DNA from 3 places in the Empedobacter sp. R132-2 genome. Region 3 is predicted to be linked to each of the others. Evidence: riboswitches for the same ligand, from Rfam matches in the RefSeq annotation. Region 3 holds a riboswitch; each other region holds the start of a gene.
What was found. A riboswitch is a leader RNA that binds a small molecule or an ion and turns the genes downstream of it on or off. The one in region 3 is predicted to bind cobalamin.
Positions count from the first base shown of each region.

Region 1: it holds a riboswitch for cobalamin, as region 3 does, so the genes downstream of both, cobT (nicotinate-nucleotide--dimethylbenzimidazole phosphoribosyltransferase) here and metE (5-methyltetrahydropteroyltriglutamate--homocysteine S-methyltransferase) in region 3, are expected to answer to the same signal.
Region 2: it holds a riboswitch for cobalamin, as region 3 does, so the genes downstream of both, HXZ69_RS05260 (TonB-dependent receptor plug domain-containing protein) here and metE (5-methyltetrahydropteroyltriglutamate--homocysteine S-methyltransferase) in region 3, are expected to answer to the same signal.

Region 1 covers NZ_JACAGG010000001.1:243,019-247,830, forward strand. Annotated here, with positions in the region: gene HXZ69_RS01215 (response regulator) at 1-1,752, opposite strand, end outside; gene HXZ69_RS01220 (hypothetical protein) at 2,126-2,542, shown strand; cobalamin riboswitch at 2,551-2,672, shown strand; gene cobT (nicotinate-nucleotide--dimethylbenzimidazole phosphoribosyltransferase) at 2,772-3,791, shown strand; gene HXZ69_RS01230 (adenosylcobinamide-GDP ribazoletransferase) at 3,785-4,561, shown strand; gene cobC (alpha-ribazole phosphatase) at 4,546-4,812, shown strand, end outside.
Region 2 covers NZ_JACAGG010000006.1:66,190-71,001, reverse strand. Annotated here, with positions in the region: gene HXZ69_RS05265 (YncE family protein) at 1-641, opposite strand, end outside; gene HXZ69_RS05260 (TonB-dependent receptor plug domain-containing protein) at 771-2,579, opposite strand; cobalamin riboswitch at 2,614-2,756, opposite strand; gene HXZ69_RS05255 (TM2 domain-containing protein) at 2,932-3,183, shown strand; gene HXZ69_RS05250 (pyruvate dehydrogenase complex E1 component subunit beta) at 3,342-4,319, shown strand; gene HXZ69_RS05245 (DUF5686 family protein) at 4,398-4,812, shown strand, end outside.
Region 3 covers NZ_JACAGG010000003.1:186,817-191,628, reverse strand. Annotated here, with positions in the region: partial or broken gene HXZ69_RS15300 (DUF5074 domain-containing protein) at 1-714, shown strand, start outside; gene HXZ69_RS15295 (T9SS type A sorting domain-containing protein) at 715-1,248, shown strand; gene HXZ69_RS03695 (Lrp/AsnC family transcriptional regulator) at 1,306-1,767, opposite strand; cobalamin riboswitch at 1,877-2,012, shown strand; gene metE (5-methyltetrahydropteroyltriglutamate--homocysteine S-methyltransferase) at 2,099-4,420, shown strand; gene HXZ69_RS03685 (hypothetical protein) at 4,506-4,812, opposite strand, start outside.

The sequences.
Region 1 (4,812 bases), on a different contig from region 3:
GATCACATTTTTCTTTTTTACTACAAATTCATCACACCATTGATTACTCAAAGTTAGATAATTCATATCCTTATCAAACATTGCAACAGATGCAGGTACATGATTAATAAATGTTTCGAAAATAGCTTTTTGTCGAGCCAACTCTAACGTATAACTTTTTCTCTCATCAATATCCTGAAAAGTTCCAAAAACGCTAACACATTTTCCATTTACGAACTCTGGAATTCCTTTACATCTTACCCAAATTGTTTTTCCTTTTTGGGTAACTATTTGCAACTCCATATCATATCCGATTCCTTTTTCTACCGCATCTCTAAAAGCTTTCTTTATTTTTGGATAACTACTTTTTGCTTCATAAAAATTGAGTGAAGTTTCTACATTTGGTTCATAATCTAGTTCAACTTCATGGATTTTTTTCGTTATATCAGTCCAAATTAATTCTTGCTTAACTAAATCGTATTTCCAACCTCCAACATTGGCAACTTCGTATGTATGATCTAACAATTGACTTGCGCGATTAAGATCTCTTTCCAACAAAGTCCTTTGTGTCATATCAACTGCAGTACTCATTACAACAGGATTTCCCTCGTTATCTTTATCCAAAATATTGCTGTATAACCAATATGTTAACGAACCATCTTTCTTAATCAAGCTCATTAAACCTGAATCTTGCTTATTGTGCGAAATTGTTTCGATATAGGTTTGATATTCTTTTTGATTAGATTTTGGGATTAATTTTTTAAGATCCAAATCTTTCGATTCTTCTTCAGAATAACCTATCGATTCTAAACCTTTTTTGTTAATGGATAAAATATTACCATCCAAATCGTGAATCGTCATTAAACCAAGCGAAGAATTGAAAAAATTTCTAAACTTACGTTCACTGTTTTCTAGTTCCTCCTTTTTAGAGTTTTCAAGTGTAATATCTCGTCCAAATAAGAAAATCTCGTTATCATACGAAGTGTTTAATTTAGTATACCATTCAACCATTTTTTCTTCTTTCGTTTCTATTGAACACATCAAACATTTGAAGTCAATAGAACCTGAATTAGTTTTCAAATCAGCCAAAAACATTTGAACTTTTTTCTTATCCTTTTCCGAAACAAAGTCTAAAAAGTTTTCTGCAATAATTGTCTTTTCATCTTTTATTCCTAAAACCTCTTTAAAAGAAGGATTTATAGATTTTAGAACACCATTAATATCTGCAACTCCAATAAGATTATTAGATATTTTATAGATATTTTGAAAGTAAGAGGCGTCTTTTTTTCGCTTTTTACTAACCAATAATTTGGTGATATTTTTCCCTAGTTGAATCAATAAATTACGTTGTTTTTCGTCCAACGTTCTTGGATGATGATCCTCTACGCACAGGGTTCCCAACGCATATCCATTGTCATCAATCAACGGAACACCAGCATAAAACTTAATATTTGCAGCTTTTACTCCAGCAATATTTTTTGCAGGTTCAAATTTCGTCACATCATCAATCACCAAAATTTCTTCTTCCATTAAAGAAAATTGACAAATAGTTTGTTGACGTGGAACAATATCTACATCTATTCCACAATTTGCTTTAATCACTTGATAATTTTCATCAAAAATAGAAATTAACGCAATTGGCGCATTACAAATCAAACTCGCAGCATTTGCAAAAACCTCCAACTCTTCGTCTTTATCATGTCCTTGCAAATTATAATCGTAAACGGCTTGCAATCTTTGCTTTTCGTTCGTTGGGATGTGAAAATTTTCCATTAAAAATTGATCTTATTTAAAAGGTAAGTAGAGGTGGTTAAAGATAGTACATAAATCCAAATATTCGAAATCAATTATTTCTAAAAATCAAACCAACATTTTTATTCATAAAATCATCTCTATTATAAATCTAAACTTTAAAAATATGAAAATCACAATTCCAACTCCATGCTAAGAAAAATTACGAGATGATAATTTTTGTGCGAAATGTCAACATAAAATTACTGACTTTTCTAACCTCACAAATGACGAAATTTCGAATGAATTTCAGAAAAGCAACGTTCATTGTGGTATTTTTCATCCAAGTCAATTAGGTCTAAATCTTTTTAAGAAAACGATTTCTAATGTCATTATTTTTTCTGCTTTTGGATTAATGAGTACTTCATCAAAAGCTCAAAAACCTAATACAGCTTGTCATGACAATCCATTACCGATCAATAATTCTATAGAAAATGAATCGATTGAATTTAAAATAATTGTTACTAAAAGTTATAACACAAGAATTCAAGAGTTTTCTACTTTCCGATTATTAATTAATGGTGAATTGATAGAACGAACTGTAAAAATTTGTAAAGAATACACCATAAAATCCCATGTTCTAAAAGGTTTGCCAATTGATATTCGACTAGCTTCAATCGAAAAAAACATAGAAATTAATAAAAATTATACAAGCAAAAATCTACCAAAAAAACTAAAATTGAATGGAGCAGATTTCGTAGCGGAAGAAATTATTATGGGAGATATTTCAATAGAACCAACAATACAAGGAATAATTGCTATTAAAAAATAGTTTTTTTGCTTTTATGATTATTTTATTACCTTACTAACACAAAAGGGAATCGAGTGCAAATCTCGAGCTGTCGCGCAACTGTAAGTAGAGAAAAACTATAAGCCAGACCACTTTTTAGATGATGCTTTCGCGATTGAAGCTCAATCAAAACTGCATGTATTTTATTATTTGTTAATTGATTGCACTTGATTTCGAAAGCATTTTTTATTAAAATTTAGTTTAGTATAAAATGCAAAAAGAAGAAATTCAACACATTATTGATCTTAAAACAAAACCGCTTGGAGCCTTAGGTTTATTAGAAAAAATTGCACTTAAAATTGGTTTGGTTCAACAAAAAAAACATTTAGAATTAATCAATCCACATCTGATTGTTTTCGCAAGCGATCACGGAATTGCGCAATCTGGTGTTAGCGCTTATCCTGCGGAAGTTACACCCCAAATGGTTTTTAATTTCCTAAATAATGGGGCAGCAATTAATGTTTTTTGTAATCAAAATGAGATTTATTTAACCATTGTTGATGCTGGTGTAAATTATGATTTCGAGGATTATTCGGTTTTGAAAAATTGTAAAGTAGCCAAATCAACCAAAAATTTCTTGCGCGAATCTGCCATGACCTTGGATCAATTGGAACAATGTTTTGATTATTCGAAGACAATTGTAGACGAAATCGCTCAAAACGGAACAAATATTATTGGTTTTGGCGAAATGGGAATTGGGAACACTTCTTCCGCATCAATGCTTGTACATTATTTGACTGATTTACCTCTTGAACAATGTGTTGGTCGTGGAACAGGTTTGAATGATGAGCAATTACAGAATAAAATCAATATTCTAAATGTAGCGAAGAATACACATGGAAAAATTACTGATCCGAAAGAGATTTTAGCCACTTTTGGCGGTTTTGAAGTTGCGCAAATGACAGCTGCAATGTTATCTGCTTATGAACACAATATGCTGTTGATGATTGATGGTTATATTGCTTCGGCTGCTATTTTAGTTGCGTCGAAATTGAACCCTGAAATTCTAAATAATGCTATTTTTTGTCATCAAAGTGATGAATCTGGACACCAATATTTATTGAATTATTTCAACGAAGAACCAATTCTAAACATCAATTTGCGTGTTGGCGAAGGAACAGGTTGTGCGTTGGCTTATCCAATTATCAAAAGTGCGGTTAACTTTTTTAATGATATGGCAAGTTTCGAATCTGCAGGCGTGAGTAACAAAGAAACTGAAGTGGAATGCTAAAAAAAGAAATCACCTACTTTTTAACAGCTTTGATGTTTTTTACTCGAATTCCAATTCCGTTCAAAATTCCATATAGCAACGAAATTATGAATCAATCACAGAAATATTATGCTGCAATTGGTTTGTTAGTTGGCGCTTTCAATGCATTGATTTATACAATTTGTCAATTTATTTTACCAGTTGATATCGCTATTATTATCACAATTATTGCAAGTGTTTTGCTGACTGGCGCCTTTCACGAAGATGGTTTCACCGATATTTGCGATAGTTTTGGTGGTGGTTATGGCAAAGAAAAAATCTTGACAATTATGAAAGATAGCCGAATTGGCGCTTATGGTGGTATTGGCGTTATCTTATTGTTATTATTGAAATTTACTTCATTGGTTCATATTGCAGAAAATAATTTTCGGTTGATGATTTTCAGTTTGATTGCAGCACATTCGGTTAGTCGTTTTTTTTCTGGAATGATGATTTATACCCACGAATATGTAACAGACATCGACACAAGTAAATCGAAACCGATGGCAAATAAAGCTCTTCCGATAAAAAATCTTGTCATTAGTTTTCTTTTCTGTCTTGTGCCTTTTATTGTTTTTGGCGAATGGAAATTCTTGTTGATTTTACCACTTTGTTACCTAGGAAAAGTTTATTTGGGCTGGTATTTCAAGAAATATATTGGCGGATATACGGGCGATTGCTTGGGAACTGTGCAACAAGTTACCGAAGTTTTGTTTTACCTTGGCGTTTTAATTATATGCAAGTTTCTGTAATTCGACATACAAAAGTTAATGTTCCTTCATCCGTTTGTTACGGACAAACTGATGTGGAACTAGCTGACACTTTTCATCAAGAAGTGGTACAAATTCATACTAAAATTGAAAGCAATTTTGATATAATTTTTTCAAGTCCGTTAAGTCGTTGTCAACGCTTGGCAGAAACTTTCTCGAATGAAATTATTTTTGATGATCGATTAAAAGAATTCAATTTTGGAGATTGGGAAATGAAATCGTGGAACGAAATT
Region 2 (4,812 bases), on a different contig from region 3:
TCTTCTGAAGTTAAATTATAACGAACCAATTTTCCTTTTGTAGTAGTTCCCCAATTAACACCTTGAGAAAGCACAAATAAATTTCCGTTTTGAATTGTTAAATCTGTCGGAACATCACCAACATTTATACTTTTTTTATCATTTGTTTTAAGGTCAATAATTGTAACTGTTTTACCTGTTCCCCAGCCACCTTTTTGTGCAACATAAAGTTTGTTATTGTCAAGAATCATTTTTTCTGGACCTTCATCTACTTTATATTTTTCTACAAATGTTAAATCACTGATTTTGTATTTTGCAATAAAATCATCTGTCGTTACATTAGGATCTCCCCAGTTTGAGATATACAAAAATTGATCATCAGAAACGATATAACGAGGGTTGCTCATATTATCTGATGATGGAATTGTACTAATTTTTTTGAAAGTTGTGTTGTCTACAACTTCTACTTTATTAGAAACATTAAGAACAATATAAGCTTTGTTTCCTTTGAAATACATGCTTTGTCCTACAGAACCCAATTGTGCACCAGCGTTCGCAGTCTTGAAAATTTCTTGAATAGGATTTGTTGTACTTACATCTTTTGTTGGATCAAAATAAGTGATTTCTGCGTTAGCTGAATTGAAACCTCCTTCATTCAAAATAAAAACTCCTTTCGACTAGTTTCCTTTTTCAGGATCATTATTTGGCCCATCATCGTCATTTGAACAAGATTGTAAAAATACTCCTGCCAAGGCTATAAGTGCGATTGATTTAAATTTAGTCATAGTTTTTTAAAATTTTATTTGTATTTGTATGTTATAATTTGTGCCGGGTTGCCAACGATTTTCTTGCGTTTGATATTCTTGGTTAAACACATTATTCACACTCATAGAAACGCTATAAAGTGGTGAAATCGTAAAATTTAAACCTAAATTCGTTAGCCAAAAACCATCAAGTGTTCTTTCTTCTTCCGAATCGGTAAAAACTTTACTTGTATAAATATTTTGTACAAAAGCAGATAAACGTTTGTAAGTGTATTGTGCGCTCGCCGTCCATTTATGATTTGGGGAATACATCAATTCCTTATTTTTAAATTTATCTTTTGTTTTGGTGTATGCATAAGTTGTATTGAAACTAAATGCATTCCATTTGTAGCTTCCAATTATTTCAAAACCATAGGTTTCAGCTTTGTTGATGTTCACAGGAACCCAATAAGAAGTGTTTTGCGAACTCGGAATCCATTGAATCATATCACTCAACTTATTATAAAAAATATTGGTTTGAATGTTTAAATTTTTGTTGATAAAATCATTTCCAAGTTCAAATTGATAAGCTGATTCTGATTTCAAATCTGGATTTCCACCAGTTTTCCAAAATAAATCATTGTAGGTTGGATTTCTGAAATTTTTCGAAACATTTCCTCTCAATTGATACGAATGAATCGGACGAAAATTAAAACCCAATGAATAAATAAATGGATTTTGGTACGTATCAGAAAAATCTTGACGAATACTCGCTTCGTATTCCAAAACATCTGATAATTTATGCTTCGCGATTAAGGCAAAATTGATTGAGTTTTGATCGCTTTTATTCAAATTATTTCCACTTCCTTGATTATAATTAGCTTCAGATAAAAATGAAAGCTCGAAATTATTAGTCAATTGATGATTCAGATAATATTTTAAAACATAATTATCCACCTGTAAATCGTCCGAATAAGATTTGTGAATATTGTTGAAATAACTGTTTTCTTCTCGGATATATGCCAATTTTAACTGCGATTGCCACTTTTCATTTGGATTGAAATTCCATTCTGTCATCAAACGGTAATCCTGATTTTCGTATCCAGAAGGCGTTGAACCAATGTCAACCAAAGGAAATTCGCGCTTTCCAAAATTGAACATTGAATAAAGTTTCAATTCGTGTTCAGGATTAATTTTATAGCCAAAATTTCCATTAATTGTATTGAAATAATATTTTCCATTCAAATTCTTCTTCATGTGATTCGGAATTTTATAATCATTATCAGATTGATTTCGTTCGTAATCGATTGAAGAACTAAATTTTTCTGTACTATATTTCAATTGATATTTTCCCGACCATGTATCGTAACTTCCGTATCCTAAATTTATTTTTTGCTGTAAACCTTTGTCATACTCAAATTTATTCAACAAATGAATTGTACCGCCGATAGAACCTGTTCCATACGCAATACTTCCGCCGCCTGGTTTCACTAAAATTCCGTCAAACGAATTACTTGCAAATAAATTAAAATCCGTTTGTCCTGTTGTTTGCGAATTGACATTAATTCCGTTCCAAATTACGGCTGTGTGCGAAGCTAAAGTTCCTCGAAACGAAGGTGAAGAAACCATTCCTCGTCCATTTTCTTTAAAATAAATTGGCGTTTGCTCTTGTAAAACTTGCGTCAGTTGATTAGGATTTTGCTCTAAAATACTATCATTAAGTTTGATAATACTTTGAGATTTGTAATGATTTTTAAGAAAAGCATCGTTCAAAATCAAAGGTTTCAAATTGATGGTATCCGTCTGTGCAAAAGCAATTCCAGCGATAAGATTAAAACAAAGAAAAAGTTTTTTCATATTAAAATCTGTTTTTCCTCCGAAAACATTTTCTATTAATTTGTTAGCAATGGCAGGTTTCCTGACTTATTCTTTTACAAAAAGTATGTTAGAATTTACAGTTGCGGGGACAGTTTTGGAATTGAACCAAATTCCCTTTTAACTCACTCGTTGAGCACCATTTTATGCAAATGTAAAGAAAAGCAATTGATTTTATAAAAAGTAGATTGTTAAATCGTTAACCTTAAATTAAGATCAGATTTATTTTATTTGTACAATATTCAAAATCATTATATCTAGTGATTTTTAAGAAAGATGGACAAATTAAATTTGTAACCAACAAAAACAATTATTTAGTTAAACTTTAAAAATTATGGAAAACAATCAACCGTACAAATCAGAGAAAAAACTTATTGCCGGAATTTTAGCGATAGTATTAGGAACTTTAGGAGTTCACAAATTTTATTTAGGCTACACTAAAGAAGGTGTTATTCAATTAATTATTGGTCTTGTGACATGTGGAGCAGGAGGACTTATTGGATTAATCGAAGGAATTATGTATTTAACAAAATCTGATGAAGAGTTTGATGAAACTTATGTAAAAGGTCACAAAGGCTGGTTCTAAAAACAGAGATTACATTCTTTTTCAACTATTTTTCGATCCCAAAATAACTTTAGATTATTTTGGGATTTTTTATTGAATGAATTCGTTTTAAATAATTCGCAAGTTTTTTATTACATTTGCTTTAGGAAAAAATATAATAAAGAACGAAATCGCATAAAATGGCTATAAAAACATTTAGAGAAGTAATCGCAGAGGCAATGAGTGAAGAAATGCGTCGCGATGAATCTATATTTTTAATTGGAGAAGAAGTAGCAGAATACAACGGAGCGTACAAAGCTTCGAAAGGAATGTTAGACGAATTTGGAGCAGAACGTGTAATTGATGCGCCAATCGCAGAGGCTGGTTTTTCTGGAATCGCAATTGGATCTACAATGACGGGATGTCGCCCAATCGTAGAATACATGACATTCAACTTCTCATTAGTGTCTATTGACCAAATTATCAATAACGCTGCAAAAATTTATCAAATGTCAGGAGGACAATTCAACTGTCCAATTGTATTTAGAGGACCTACTGCTTCTGCAGGACAATTAGGTGCAACACACTCACAAGCTTTTGAGAATTGGTATGCAAATGTACCAGGTCTTAAAGTAATTGTTCCTTCAAATCCTTATGATGCAAAAGGTTTATTAAAATCTGCAATTCGTGATAACGATCCAGTAATTTTCATGGAATCTGAACAGATGTATGGAGATAAAATGGAAATGCCAGATGAAGAATACACAATCGAAATTGGTAAAGCAGAAATCAAACGTGAAGGTACAGATGTAACGTTAGTTTCTTTCGGGAAAATCATTAAGCAAGCTTACATTGCTGCTGATGAATTAGCTAAAGAAGGAATTTCTGTAGAAGTAATTGACTTACGTACAGTTCGTCCATTAGATTACGATACAATTTTCAAATCTGTTAAGAAAACAAATCGTTTAGTAGTTTTAGAAGAAGCTTGGCCTTTCGCTTCAGTTGCTTCAGAAATTACGTATATGGTTCAACAAAAAGCATTCGATTATTTAGATGCACCAATCAAACGTATCACAACAAAAGATACATCAGCGCCTTATGCTCCAAACTTGTATGAGACTTGGATTCCTAATGCAAAAGATGTAGTTGAAGCTGTAAAAGCTGTGATGTATAAATAATTAAGATTTATAAACTATATTTGTAAAGTCTAGCATACATTTTGCTAGACTTTATTTTTTTTTAACCAAATCTTATTGATGAAAAGTTATATAACAGCTTTTTTTATAGTTGTTTTAGCGTCTGTGCACGCGCAAGTAAAAATTCAAGGAAAGGTAATCGATTCTGAAACTCAGAAGCCTATTCCTTACGCAGATATTCGTTTACCAGAACTTAAAGTAAGTGCAACATCAAACTCTGATGGTACTTTTTATATCGAATCTAGTTCGAATACAAATAAAATTGTCGTATCAAAAAATGGATACGAAACTTCTGATTATGTTATCGAAAATAAAATCGATTATAATTTTATTGCTCAATTATTTTTAACAGAAGACAATACTTCAGAAGAAGATGGCGGAACGGTAGATTTACAAACTGCGGTTGTTTCGGCAAAGAAAAAACGTCCTAAAAAGAAAGAAAATCCAGCTTATGCTATTTTGCGTGAAGTATGGA
Region 3 (4,812 bases):
AGTTTCGAAACAATTGGTGCTGATGGTAGAAGTTTTCTTGGGATTAATAGTAAAAAAGGTTATATAGGATCTGCAAAAGGAATTTATCTTTTTGATATTGAGAATTTAAAAATTGGTTCTCTGATTGATGGAACTTCTAAAGTTGGTCAAGTAGGAAATATGATTCGTACATCTAAATTTGTTTTTGCTGTTTCAAGTACTGGAGGAATTTTAGTTATCGACCCAAAAACACATCAAATAAAACAAACGATTGCTGGAAGTTTTATTTCAGTTGTGCAATCTAAAGATGGAAATGTATGGGGAGCTTTATCTAAAAAATTAGTCAAAATAAATCCTACGACTTTAGAAACTACAGAAATTGCTATTCCTACGAAAACAGTTCCAACTCCTTCTGCTTGGAATGCTGGTACTTTTTGTTCTTCAACACAAGATAATAGTATTTATTTTCTATCAGGAATCAATGTTGTGAAATACGATGTAACAAATAATAAATTTGAAGAAACTTTTATAGAAATTCCTGGTCAAGATACGACACCAAAGGAAACATATTATGGAGCAGGTTTAAGGATTGATCCATTGACAAACGAACTAGTATTAACTACTATTGGTTCAGGTTGGGGAACTAATTCGCAAATTAATTTTGTTCATAGATTTTCTGATAACGGAAGTCTTAAAAAATCTGTGAAATTAAGTGAGTATTATTGGTTTCCTTCAATGCCTGTTTTTCCAGATAATGCAGCACCAATTATCAATGATTTAGAGACGACTTATCATATCAATACAGCAACAACAATTGATTTGAAAGATAAAGTTTCTGATTTAGATAATTTATCAGCAGCAATTGTAAAAGATTTAGAAATCATTGAAAATGATGATGTCGCTGAAATTTCGATTAATGATAAGGAAGAATTAGTCATTAATCCATTAAAAAATGGAACAGCTAAAATCAAAATTTCTTTCAATTCGAATGGAAAAGTTGTTTCACAAAACATCACAATTTCATCAGCTGTTTTAGGAACAAGTGATTTAGCTAAATCTGTTGTAAATGTTTATCCAAATCCTGTTAATAATGTATTGTTTATTGAAACAAATGAAGCTTCAAAAGCCGAAATTTTCGCTATTACAGGAACTAAAATGACAGAGAAAACACTTCAAAAAGGGAAAAATCAATTAGATGTTTCCTCTTTACCAAAAGGTGTTTACATCATAAAAGTTAACAATTCTACTTTCAAGGTAATCAAAAAGTAGTGTGTTATTTATTTGTGGAAAAAAGGTTGAGCATTGCTCAACCTTTTGTTTTTTTTTTTAAATATTGATTCCGTACGTATTTTTTATTTCAGCCATCACAAAAGAGCTGTGCGTACTCCCGATGCTTTCTAAAGCGCCCAATTTATTGAAAACAAAATCTTGATATTGCTTCATATCCAAAACTTGTACTTTTAAGATAAAATCATATTCGCCCGAAATATTATAACATTCCACCACTTCATCAATCAACAAAATATCTTCCACAAGTTTATTCCCAATCGTGCGATCATGTTGTTTTAGCTTAATGCTGCAAAAAACCATAAAGCCTTTGTTCAGCTTTTCTGCATCCAAAACCGCTCTATAATTTTTGATATAACCTTGTTGTTCCAACCTTTTTATACGTTCAAAAACGGGTGAAGGAGATAAATTAACTAAAGCAGCAATTGCTTTTACTGTCAATTTCGAATCTTTTTGTAGAATTCTTAATAATTCTAAATCGGTTTGATCTAATGTTTCCATCCAAATAATATTCTTTTCAACACGATATTTTATCGTTGTTTAAGTGTTTTGTTTTGTAAAAATATTAATAATAAGTTGTATAATCTTATTTTTTCAAGTTTTACAATCGTTTATTTTGTCTTGTTACATTTGTAAAGAAATAAACAACAAATTATTGGGGAATCGTGTGAGAATCACGAGCTGTCGCGCAACTGTAAGTAATGCAAATTACAAGTCAGATTACCAATAGAAACAAAAGATGATACTTTCGCGATTTGAAGTCAGTCTGTCACAATAGGTTTACTATTTATCAACTCGCGTTTGTGTTTTTGAACATTAAAAAACAATCAAAATGCAAACACAAATTTTAGGTTATCCAAGAATTGGCGCTAACCGTGAACTAAAAAAAGCCTGCGAAAACTATTGGGCAGGTAAAATTGAACTACAAGCTTTATTGCAAACAAGCCGTACAATTACCAAACAAAATTGGGTATTGCAACAAGCTGCCGGAATTGATTTAATTCCGTGTAATGACTTTTCTTTTTATGATCAAGTTTTAGATTCTACGTTATCAGTTGGTGCAATTCCAGCGCGTTTCAATACGGTTGCGTTAAATAAAAAGAACACAGAATTAGACTTGTATTTTGCGATGGCAAGAGGTTATCAAAAAGATAATTTAGATATTACAGCGATGGAAATGACAAAATGGTTTGATACCAACTATCATTATATCGTTCCGGAATTTGTAAAAAATCAAGAATTTAAATATTTCTCAAACTCAATTGTAAACGAATTTATCGCTGCAAAAAAAGAAGGTTTTAATCCAAAAACTGTTTTAATTGGACCGATTACGTATTTATTATTAGGAAAAGAAAAAGAAGAGGGATTTGATCGAATTGATTTAATTCAGAATTTATTGCCAGTTTACTTTGAAATTATTCATGATTTAATCAATCATGGAGCAAATACAATTCAGTTCGACGAACCTTTTTTAGCTTTAGATTTAGACGAAAAATCGAAAACAGCTTATCAAGAAGTTTACAAAAAAATAAGAAAAGAATTTCCTCAACTTACAATTCAGGTCGCAACTTATTTTGATGGATTGAAAGATAATACAGCTTTAGCAATCAATTTACCAATTGATATTTTGCATCTTGATTTGGTTCGTGACGAAAATCAAATCGATGAAATATTGAATCTAATTCCTTCTCAATTAAAACTTTCTTTAGGTTTAGTTGATGGTCGAAATATTTGGAAAAATGATTTTCAAAAATCGCTTTCAACCATAGAAAAAGTTGTGAACAAAATTGGAGAAAAACGTGTTATTATTTCAACATCTTGTTCATTATTACATTCGCCTTGTGATTTAGATTTAGAAACAAACGAAAAAAATCTTCCGACAACAATCAAAGATTGGTTTGCATTTGCGAAGCAAAAATTAGAAGAAGTTGCTTTCTTAAAAAATTATTTTTCAAACCCGAATGACGAAAAATTGATTCAACAATATGAAGCGAATCAATTCTCTATTAATAATAGAAAAAATTCTCAATTAATTCATCAAACTCAAGTTAAAGAACGAGTAAATGCAATAAAAGATGAAGATTATAATCGTACAAATAGTTTTGGACAACGAAAAATTGTGCAACAAAATGTATTGAATCTTCCGCCTTTCCCAACGACAACAATCGGATCTTTTCCACAAACACAAGAGGTGAGAAGTTGGCGTGCGAAATATAAAAAAGGAGAATTATCTGCCGAAGAATATGATACTTTATTGAAACAAGAAACCAAGCGTACGATAGAGTGGCAAGAGGAAATTGGCATTGATGTTTTGGTGCATGGTGAATATGAGCGCAACGATATGGTGGAATATTTTGGTGAAAAATTAGCCGGATTTGTCTTCTCTAAAAATGGTTGGGTTCAGAGTTATGGAACGCGTTGTGTAAAACCGCCTATTATTTTTGGTGATGTTTATCGCCCAGTTCCAATGACGGTTTATTGGTCGAAATATGCGCAATCTATCACAGAACAAAAAGTAAAAGGAATGTTGACTGGTCCAGTTACGATTTTGCAATGGTCTTTTGTTCGCGATGATCAACCAAGATCTACGACGTGTAAACAAATTGCATTGGCGATTCGTGATGAAGTTTCAGATTTAGAAAAAGCTGGAATTAAAATTATTCAGATTGATGAACCTGCAATTCGAGAAGGTTTACCATTGAGAAAAGATGAATGGCAAAATTATTTGAAATGGACGGTTGATTCGTTCAAATTAGCTTCAAGTAATGTTGATGATTCTACTCAAATTCATACGCATATGTGTTATTCAGAATTCAACGATATTATTCAAAATATTGCTGATTTAGATGCGGATGTTATTACAATTGAATGTTCGAGAAGCCAAATGGAATTATTAAATGCTTTTTCAGATTTCAATTATCCAAATGATATCGGACCTGGAGTTTATGATATTCATTCGCCTCGAGTTCCGTCGAAAGAAGAAATGGTTGATTTGATAGAGAAAGCGGCAAAAGTTATTCCGGCAGATCAATTATGGGTGAATCCTGATTGTGGACTAAAAACGCGTCATTGGGAAGAAACCGAAAAAGCTTTGATTGAAATGGTTGCGGCGACAAAAGAATTAAGAAAAATATATACGCCAAAAGCGATTTAAGCTTAACATCCTACTTTTATGACTTAAGTAGTGTAGTGTTATTTATTTGTGAAGAAAGGTTGAGCAACGCTCAACCTTTTGTGTTTTAATAATAATTTATCGTTCGTTTTACAACATATTTCAATTCTCCATTAGTTGAAATAGAGGCTTTTATCCAATTATTTTTCGAATCATATTCATACGAAACTTGATAAGAAGTTAAAACTACTTGTCCATTTCGGAAGGATTGTTTTTTAAAGTTGACAATTTCATTTTTCGAATCGAAATCAGCTTGATAGGCTAACGTTTTATTGGCGTGAAATGATTGTAATTTAGAAATATTTCCATTCTCAAAAAACATTATTTTGCTCGAATTTCCAGCAATTTCTTCCTGAAAAATAGGCGTTTCTTTA